Regions from separate parts of the Rhizobium sp. AG855 genome, predicted to be linked through region 1. Evidence: riboswitches for the same ligand, from Rfam matches in the RefSeq annotation. Region 1 holds a riboswitch; each other region holds the start of a gene.
The links. Region 1 has a riboswitch for cobalamin ahead of bluB (5,6-dimethylbenzimidazole synthase). Riboswitches for the same ligand answer to the same signal wherever they lie in the genome.
Positions count from the first base shown of each region.

Region 2: another riboswitch for cobalamin. It lies ahead of DFO46_RS21690 (ABC transporter ATP-binding protein); the one in region 1 lies ahead of bluB (5,6-dimethylbenzimidazole synthase).
Region 3: another riboswitch for cobalamin. It lies ahead of nrdH (glutaredoxin-like protein NrdH); the one in region 1 lies ahead of bluB (5,6-dimethylbenzimidazole synthase).
Region 4: another riboswitch for cobalamin. It lies ahead of cobU (bifunctional adenosylcobinamide kinase/adenosylcobinamide-phosphate guanylyltransferase); the one in region 1 lies ahead of bluB (5,6-dimethylbenzimidazole synthase).

Region 1 is NZ_RAQG01000003.1:1,260,488-1,262,682, reverse strand. It holds gene DFO46_RS06140 (DUF2865 domain-containing protein) at 1-519, shown strand, start outside; gene bluB (5,6-dimethylbenzimidazole synthase) at 526-1,227, opposite strand; cobalamin riboswitch at 1,271-1,464, opposite strand; gene DFO46_RS06130 (TolB family protein) at 1,504-2,195, opposite strand, start outside.
Region 2 is NZ_RAQG01000006.1:105,943-108,137, reverse strand. It holds gene DFO46_RS21695 (ABC transporter substrate-binding protein) at 1-551, opposite strand, end outside; gene DFO46_RS21690 (ABC transporter ATP-binding protein) at 568-1,362, opposite strand; cobalamin riboswitch at 1,556-1,788, opposite strand; gene DFO46_RS21685 (sugar-binding transcriptional regulator) at 2,186-2,195, shown strand, end outside.
Region 3 is NZ_RAQG01000005.1:229,204-231,398, forward strand. It holds gene DFO46_RS20300 (glycoside hydrolase family 5 protein) at 1-224, shown strand, start outside; cobalamin riboswitch at 554-769, shown strand; gene nrdH (glutaredoxin-like protein NrdH) at 1,010-1,231, shown strand; gene nrdI (class Ib ribonucleoside-diphosphate reductase assembly flavoprotein NrdI) at 1,244-1,642, shown strand; gene nrdE (class 1b ribonucleoside-diphosphate reductase subunit alpha) at 1,630-2,195, shown strand, end outside.
Region 4 is NZ_RAQG01000003.1:1,756,194-1,758,388, forward strand. It holds gene cobW (cobalamin biosynthesis protein CobW) at 1-600, opposite strand, end outside; gene cobU (bifunctional adenosylcobinamide kinase/adenosylcobinamide-phosphate guanylyltransferase) at 604-1,134, opposite strand; cobalamin riboswitch at 1,321-1,689, opposite strand; gene DFO46_RS08565 (hypothetical protein) at 1,765-2,195, opposite strand, start outside.

The sequences.
Region 1 (2,195 bases):
GGCGACGTCCGAACTCTGTGCGTGCGCACCTGTGACGGTGGCTTCTTTCCCATTTCCTCGCGAACATCGGCGATCAACTTCGCCCGCGACGCGGCGCAATGCCAGCAGATGTGCCCTGGCGTGGAGACCGAACTTTTCTTCCATTCGGCGACCTCAGGCGAAACCTCCGATATGGTTTCGGCCGTGACCGGTCAGTCCTACCGTGACATGCCGAATGCCTTCGTCTACCGCACACGCCGACCGGCCGAAGATCCCCAATGCCGGTGCGATCTCGCGCGCTACCACCAGCGGATGACCCCGCGGCCTGCAGTTTCCGACTATCAATCCTCGATCGTCACCATCAAGCCGCAACAGGCAGCCACGAAACAGACCTCCGCACTGGCGCCAGCCCCCGAGCGCGAACTGGATGCGTCCGCATTGAACGTGCGCCGCGTTGGCCCGGTCTTCCTGCCGACGCAGTCCGATGAGATCGACCTGCGCAAACCGGCAGCACCGGGACCACAGCCGCTTCAGGAATAGCGAAGATCAGCCGCCATGACGCCCCTCGCCGTCAGGCCATCGCTCCTCGAAGACCAGATCATCCAGAGCGAGACGTCTGCGCCAGCCTTTCACCTCCAGTTCCGGTGAAGCGTAGAGTTCGTTCACAAAGCCAAGGCAGAGATATCCGATGATCTCGACACGCTCGGGAATGCCCAGGATCGCCTTGACCTCCGTCTCATGAAAGATGCTGACCCAACCGACGCCCACACCTTCGGCACGCGCGGCAAGCCAAAGGTTCTGGATGGCACAGACGGTGGAATAGGCATCCATGCGCGGATTGTGCGTGCGACCGAGCACAACGGGGCCAGCCCGATCAGGATCGCAGGTGACGCAGATATTGAGCGGTGCCTTACGGATACCCTCAAGTTTCAAGGATCGATATGCCTGCTGGCGCTCACCGGAAAACAGCGCGGCGGCTTCGTGATTGGCCTTGTCGAAGGCACCCCAGATCGCCTCGCGCTGAGCGCGGCTGCGGATCAGAAGAAAGTTCCAGGGCTGCATGAAACCGACCGAAGGCGCAGCGTGTGCAGCCGACAGCAGGCGCCGGACGAGGTCGTCGGGCAAGGGATCAGGCAGGAATTGGTCGCGCACATCGCGACGGGTTTCTATGGCGCGGTAAACGGCATCCTTCTCCGCATCGGAAAAGGCATTGGCCCGGACGAGGGCCTCGTTCGACAAGTCGTGCATGCTGTTGTCTCCAACACAGCGCAACCGCCCGCCGTCCACGCGGGCAAGGTCTATCGTATCAGGCCGGTCTTCTGACTCGGCTTCGACCGTCTTGTGCCGCCTTCCCGGTACATCGACCAGTGGCTGGGTTTCCCCTTGGCACAGACATCCGCCTCACAGCGCTGGGCACGTCCCGGAATTGCACCGGCTTCCCGATTCTCCCGCCTGTCGGCAGGCACCTGACGCCGGAGTTCTACCTCAGGTCAGGCGGGCCGCCCAGAGCCAAATGCGACACCATCAGTCCGTGGTCGGGAAGTAGCGGACAAAGGCGAAGGCTGCTCCATCGGGAGACCAGTTGGGGACATTGATGCTGCCCTGCCCGCCGAAAAATTCGATGAGAGTCTCCACATTGCTGCCATCGGCATCCATCAGCCGCAGCCGGACCTGCTTGTCGCGCGGATGACCCGTCACGTCGGCATCATAGGAGAGGAACAACACCTTGCTTCCGTCAGGCGACGGATGCGGAAACCAGTCGCCATAGCCGTCCGAGGTCAACTGTTGCAGATCGGACCCATCGGTGCGCATCCGCCAGATCTGCATGGTGCCGGTGCGGCTGGAGTTGAAATAGATCCACTGACCGTCAGCCGAATAGTCCGGCCCGTCATTGTGCCCCTCGCCATGTGTCAGCCGCCGCTCGGGTCCGCCCTTGATCGAGATCGTGTAGATGTCGAAGACTCCACCTCGGTCACCACAATAGGCAAGTTCCTTCCCGTCCGGCGACCAACCATGCCAATAGGACGGCATCTTGTCGGTAACCTGGCGCGGCTCGTCGTCGCCATCGCCCAGCAGGTAGATGCAGGATTTTCCGTAGAGCGTATGGTCCGAAAAGGCGATCGACGCGCCATCCGGGGAAATGCCGTGATCGTTGTTGAGGCGGACGGCAAAGCCCGTATCGACCGGCTCGGGCTCCGGGTCGTCCTCGTCCAGCG
Region 2 (2,195 bases), on a different contig from region 1:
AGTCCATCCTTGTAGCCGGCGACCAAGGCTTCTGCCCGATCCTCGACACCGAAGATGCGGCCGAGGTTGAGCAAGTCGACAAACATGTCGTCCATGGTCGGCTTTGCCTTGGCCATGATGTGGCTGCAGGATTCCGTCAGCTCATAGACCTTGATGCCGAAGGGGCTCAGCGTCTCGGGGGTGACTTCGCCACCGACCTTCATGCCGTAGTTCCAGCCGGCGAAGTAGAAATCGGCATCCGCCTCGAGCAGAACTTCCTTGCTGGGATATTTCGGCGAAAGCTCTGGCAGTTCCTGAACACCTTCACGCAGACTTGCGTCGAGCGTTTTCCAGCCGGAGATGCCGGTATAACCGACCATGTGGTCCTGCAACTTCAGGGCGAGCATCATTTCGGTGAGATTGACGTCGTTGGAGACAGCACGCTTCGGCGCCTCGTCGAAGGTGACATCACGGTTGCAGCTCTTGACCGTCACCGGGAAGGCGGCCGCTGCGGAGGCGACAAGAACAGCGCCGAGGATGGTGGAGATGGAGAGAAGGCGGGGCGAGATCATGGTGCTTCTTTCGAAATCAGGAACTGGCAAGGGAGAAGGAAAACTGCGAGGAGGCGGAGCCGGCGAAACGCTGGCGTGAGGCAAGCACGCCGAAGATGCCGGAGATGGCATGATCGGTAAGAACGTCGTCCGGATGGCCGAATGCCGTCATCCGACCCGACTGCATCAGAGCGACATGGGTGGCAAAATCGGCGGCGAGGTTGATGTCGTGCAGGCTGGTGACGATGGTCAACCGAAGCGTGGCCAGCAGAGCCAGGATCTCGAGCTGATGCCGGATATCGAGATGATTGGTCGGTTCGTCGAGAATGACGATCTCCGGGTTCTGGGCGAGCGCGCGCGCCACGAGAACACGTTGCTTTTCACCGCCGGACAGGGTCGAAAATTGCCGTCTTGCGAGACTGAGCAGGTCCAGATGCCCGAGCGCATGGCGGGCTTCTTCACGGTCCTGCTCCGTCCAGCCGGTGAGGCCTTCGCGCCAGGGGACGCGGCCCATGAGGACGACATCCTGCACGGTGAAGGGAAAATCGGCCGGCATTTCCTGCAGGACAACGGCGACCCGGCGCGCGACCTGGCGGGGTGTCAGATCGGCCATGTCCTGACCGTCGATCTCCACCCGGCCCTCAAGCGGTGCCACGCCGCGATAAAGGCAACGCAGAAGTGTCGTCTTGCCGGCACCATTCGGACCGACGATGGCAAGGCGGTCACCGCCTTCGATGGCGAAGGTGACGTCACGCAACAGAAAATGGGAGGACTTCGGCCCCCAGCCGAGCCCGACAGACCGCAGGGAGATCCCCTTCGTGTCACAACTCATCGACAGCTCTCCCAACCTGGAAGGCGGTCGAATGTCGCCACGTCACCCGCCGAGCGCAAGGCTCATTGCTGCAGATATCCGGCATAGTTTTCCTCCGCAGGACTTCTCCGGAGGCAAAATGGCACCGATAAACGCACGCCACAGGCGCGGTTTGCAAGCCAGATCGTATCCATCGGAACACCCCGTCCGCTACGTTTCTCATTCACTTGACGGCAGGTCTCCTGGCTCGCGAATATCTGTCGTCCATCTGCCTTCCCACGATCACTCGCAGTGGCCCGACGCTTTCGCGCCGCGAGAATGGACGGCAATCCGCTTACAGTTGCGGGGGCAGCCACGGTCTTGGTCCCTTATGGGTCTTCCGCACCGTGTTCCCTATTAATCCCCTCGGAGTCATCCGGTGGGGGAACCGTCCCCTCCTGAATAGAGCCTCTCTGACCGGACGGTCAAGCGGGATCCTTCGTCGTTCGTGCTTGATATGTAATAACATTACATACGTCAATGGGAGTATGATAGAATTTCGCATCATCAAACTGAGCTGGGCGCCGAATGTCTGCGACACTTTGCATTCGGGATTTTCCGAATGCCCGATTTTTGTTCCATCCTGATGGAACAAAGGGAACATCGAGCCGTTTAGTCGTCACAGTCTTTCCTCCCCCAACCTCCCCCGGTAGCGTCAGCGCTCCCACCTCGATCCCGCTCCGGCGGGATCTTTTTCTTGCGGCGGCGATCTTTCCCCTGCCAACGCCCTCCCCCGATCCCTGGCCCGATTTGACAGCAGGCGGCAAAATTGGCAGCACTGTTCCGCAAAGGGAGGCGAGAGCGAATGGCGCGGC
Region 3 (2,195 bases), on a different contig from region 1:
TTGCCGCCGCCGCCGCCATGACGGAGGCGGTTGACGCCAACCGGGATGTGATGATCGGCTGGGCCTACTGGGCGGGCGGCGACTGGTGGCCGAAGGAGGAAGCACTCAACATCCAGCCGGTCGACGGTATGGATCGACCTCAATTGGCCGGGCTCTCTGCCGCGCTCGCAAGGCCGATGCCAAGCAGCAAGTGTAACATTCCGGACCGATCTTTCGGCGGGTGACGTCTTCTGTCGGCTGGAATTTGTCGAGGCTCTGCCCGGGCATGACCATGCGACGGCGAAGCCAGTAATGGCTGGTCTCATTCCCAGCGACGCCGATCTGGGCTGGTCGCCGCTCGCAGACAGTCGAGGTCTGGGTGTATGGGGCGAACCTCTATGACAGTCGAGGTTGAGCTCTGGACGGAAACACTGCTGGACGGAGAGCGCTGCCAGACCGAGCAGGGGCGCTTCGTCATGGTGGCCATCGACGAGGATCAGCGGCCATCACCAGTTATCCCCGATGGATTTGACGCAGGCTCATCATAGCCGTTGACGAGGATTTAACCTCGTATACCATATGTTGTGTTCGAGGTTCCCTTCGATTCGATTCGGATCATGGGCTAAGACGGGAATTCGGTAGCGGACATGATGTTCGTGAAGCCGAGGCTGCCCCCGCAACTGTGAACGGCGAGTGCCTGCTCCCTCATGCCACTGGGGTTTCCCCGGGAAGGCGGAGAAGGTGTGACGACCCGTGAGCCAGGAGACCTGCCTTGATCGAAACGTCCGCCGGCGGGGTGTCCGGCAGGGTGCGGTTGATTGCGTCCTGGTGAAGCCGGGCGTGCGCCGTTCTCGCTCCCCGTCATATCGTCAGCTTCGGGGTGAAGGCCATGAACATGTCATTCAAGATCGTCTCCGGTCCGTAGTCGTTTCGACTGCGGTAATTTTCCTGTCCCGTTCAATTTCAATCTCTGCTCCGGACCGAGCTCGATCCGGAACGACTTTCTGCGCCCATTCGTCACGAGGAACCCATGTCCATTACCGTCTACTCCAAGCCTGCCTGCGTCCAGTGCAACGCCACCACCCGTGCCCTCGACCGGCAGGGGATCGACTACACCGTCATCGATGTCTCCGAGGATGCGCAGGCCTTCGCGCTGGTGCGGGATCTCGGCTACCGTCAGGTGCCTGTCGTGGTGGCCGGCGAGCGGCATTGGGCGGGCTTCCGTCCGGACATGATCAGCGCGCTTGCCTGAAGGTCCGGCGCCGTGGGCGGCCTCGTCTATTTCTCCAGCACATCGGAAAATACCCGCCGCTTCGTCGAGAAGCTCGGGATCGAGGCCCTGCGCCTGCCGATCGCGCCGGGCGACGCGCCGCCGCCGGTCGCTGAGCCCTATGTCCTGGTCACGCCCACCTATGGCGGCGGCGAGGACAAGGGCGCGGTGCCGAAGCCGGTCATCCGCTTTCTCAACGATCCGGGCAATCGAAGCCTGATCCGCGGCGTGATCGCCGCAGGCAACACCAATTTTGGCGCGGCTTTCGGGCGCGCCGGCAAGATCATCGCCGACAAATGCGGCGTGCCGCTTCTCTACCGGTTCGAGCTTCTCGGCACGGATGAGGACGTCGCCCGTGTCACAGCAGGACTGGAACGATTTTGGAAACGCTAGAACTCGAAAGACCGGCCAAGGCCGCAGCACCTCAGCTGGATTACCACGCGCTCAACGCCATGCTGAACCTCTATGACGAGGACGGCCACATCCAGTTCGACAAGGACCGGCAGGCGGCCAAGCAATATTTCCTCCAGCACGTCAACCAGAACACGGTCTTCTTCCATAACCTGCGGGAAAAGCTCGATTATCTGGTGACGGAAGGCTATTACGAGCGCGAGGTTCTGGACCAGTATGCGTTCAATTTCGTGCGCGATCTCTTCGACGCGGCCTATGCAAGGAAGTTCCGATTCCCGACCTTTCTCGGCGCGTTCAAGTATTACACGTCCTATACGCTGAAGACCTTCGACGGAAAGCGCTATCTGGAGCGCTACGAGGATCGCGTCTGCATGGTGGCGCTGACGCTGGCGCGCGGCAACGAGGCGCTCGCCCGCGATCTCGTCGACGAGATCATTTCCGGCCGTTTCCAGCCGGCAACGCCGACCTTCCTCAATGCCGGCAAGAAACAGCGCGGCGAACTCGTGTCCTGCTTCCTGCTGCGCATCGAGGACAA
Region 4 (2,195 bases), 500 kb from region 1:
CACCTCGGCGCGCACGGCGGCAATGCCGGCAGCGTCGAGCAGGTCGGTCTTGTTGAGGACGATCAGGTCAGCGCAGGTGAGCTGATCCTCGAAGAGTTCCTCAATCGGGCTTTCATGGTCGACACTGTCGTCCTCCGCCCGCTGGGCGGCGACCGCGTCATGGTCGTCGGCAAATCGGCCGGCAGCAACGGCAGCACTGTCGACAACGGTCACGACACCGTCGACCGTCACGCGGGTGCGGATATCCGGCCAATTGAAGGCGGCGACCAGCGGCTGTGGCAGCGCCAAGCCCGAGGTCTCGATGACGATGTGGTCGGGCTTCACGTCACGGTCGAGCAGCTTCTGCATGGTCGGCACGAAATCGTCGGCAACGGTGCAGCAGATACAGCCATTGGTGAGCTCGATGATGTCGTCCTCGGTGCAGTTGTCGGCGCCGCAGCCCTTCAACACGTCGCCATCGACGCCGAGATCGCCGAATTCGTTGATGATCAGCGCGATCTTCTTGCCGCCGGCATTCATCAGCATGTTGCGGATGATGGTGGTCTTGCCCGCGCCGAGGAAACCGGTGATCACGGTGGCGGGGATCTTTTGCTGCAACATGGTTCAACCCTTCATTTTCAGCGGCAGTCCGGCCGCGACGAAATAGACTTCAGCCACTTGCGCGGCGATCGATTGGTGGAGACGACCGGCATGGTCGCGGAAGGCGCGGGCCATCCTGTTTTCGGGCACGATGCCAAGGCCGACTTCGTTGGTGACGAAGATGACGGTGGCCTGGAGGTCGCCGAGCATGGCGGCGAGTGCTGCACCTTCTGCGTCGACGTCACGGCCCTCTTCCATCATCAGATTGGTAACCCACAGCGTCAGGCAGTCGACGAGGATGACCCGGCCGGGTCGGTCGAGCGCCCTCAGAGCGCCGATCAGGTCGAGCGGCGCCTCATGGGTCGTCCAGCCACCATCGGCACGGTCGGCCTTGTGTGTTTCGATGCGGGCGCGCATCTCGTCGTCCCAGGCGCGGCCGGTTGCGAGGTAGACACGGTCGAAGCCAGTGTCGCGCGCCATGGTTTCGGCAAAACGAGATTTGCCGGATCGGGCGCCGCCGAGAACAAGTATGGATCGGGAATGGGATGTTGTCATGGAGCGCCGAGGCCTCCATGCAGCGACGCGCACTGATGCCACCCCTCGGGAGCCGCAGGATCCGCCTTTGCAGAGAAGCTGCGCCAAAACGGCGTGAGCCCCCTGCGGGACCCAGAGGGTCCGCATGTCTCAAACGTCGCCAAGACAACCTCCGTGTTGGCAACGGGGATTGCTCCCCAGGTGGGCGTTATGCCCGTCACGGATGGCAGGTCTCCTGGCTCGCAGGTCGTGGCACGGATGCCAGCGGGTCTTCCTCGCCTTCCCGGAGTTTTTGCGACACGAAGAGGCGGACGATTCGTAGAGAAAGAGGCGTCCAGCCCCGGCTATTCGTGTCGCCACTCCAGTGGCTTTTCCCACCTCCGCGAAGCGACGGCCGACCGCACCGCGCGGTCCGTTGCCATCGATCTCAAAAGGCAGGATGGAAGACCCTCACTGCAATACAGTCGCGGGGTCGGCTGCGTTCGGCTTGCCCTGGATGGGTCCAGGCCTTCGCATTCCCTTTTGCTCTCCGGGCGACATCTCTGCCGTCCGGAAACCATCCGCGACTAGGATTAGGCGCGGGCCCCGCCCAAGTCAATCGCGGCAGCGGCATCGGCCCGCGTTAAAAACGTCAAGCTCCAAGCCCGGAAATCACGGCTTGGGCGTAAGGCAATCGCTGGCAATCGTCGGGTCGCAGCCGGTGCCGAGACGCACCGCGCCGCGTGCACCCTGCTCGACCGTGGTGCCGGATTTCACTTCCGCCGCAGCACGGGCCGGCTGGGCGGGGAATGCGGTCGGCTGGGGCGCTGCCGTCGGGACGACAGGCGGAGCCGCCATCACTTCAGACGCCGGCTTGGGAGCCTGTGCTGGCAAGGGTTTGGCAGGAATCACGGCGGCCGGAGCAGCCGGCCTTGCGGCTGCCCGCACCGGCGGTGATGGCAACGTCCCCTGAACCTCCGGATCGGTCTTCAGGCGCGTCGAAATCTCGGGGCGAACCGGGACTCTGCGCTTCATGGGATGGGCAAGCGAAAAGTCGAAGCGGATGCGCGCGGCAATTTCCTCGGCAAGCGACGCGCGCGCAA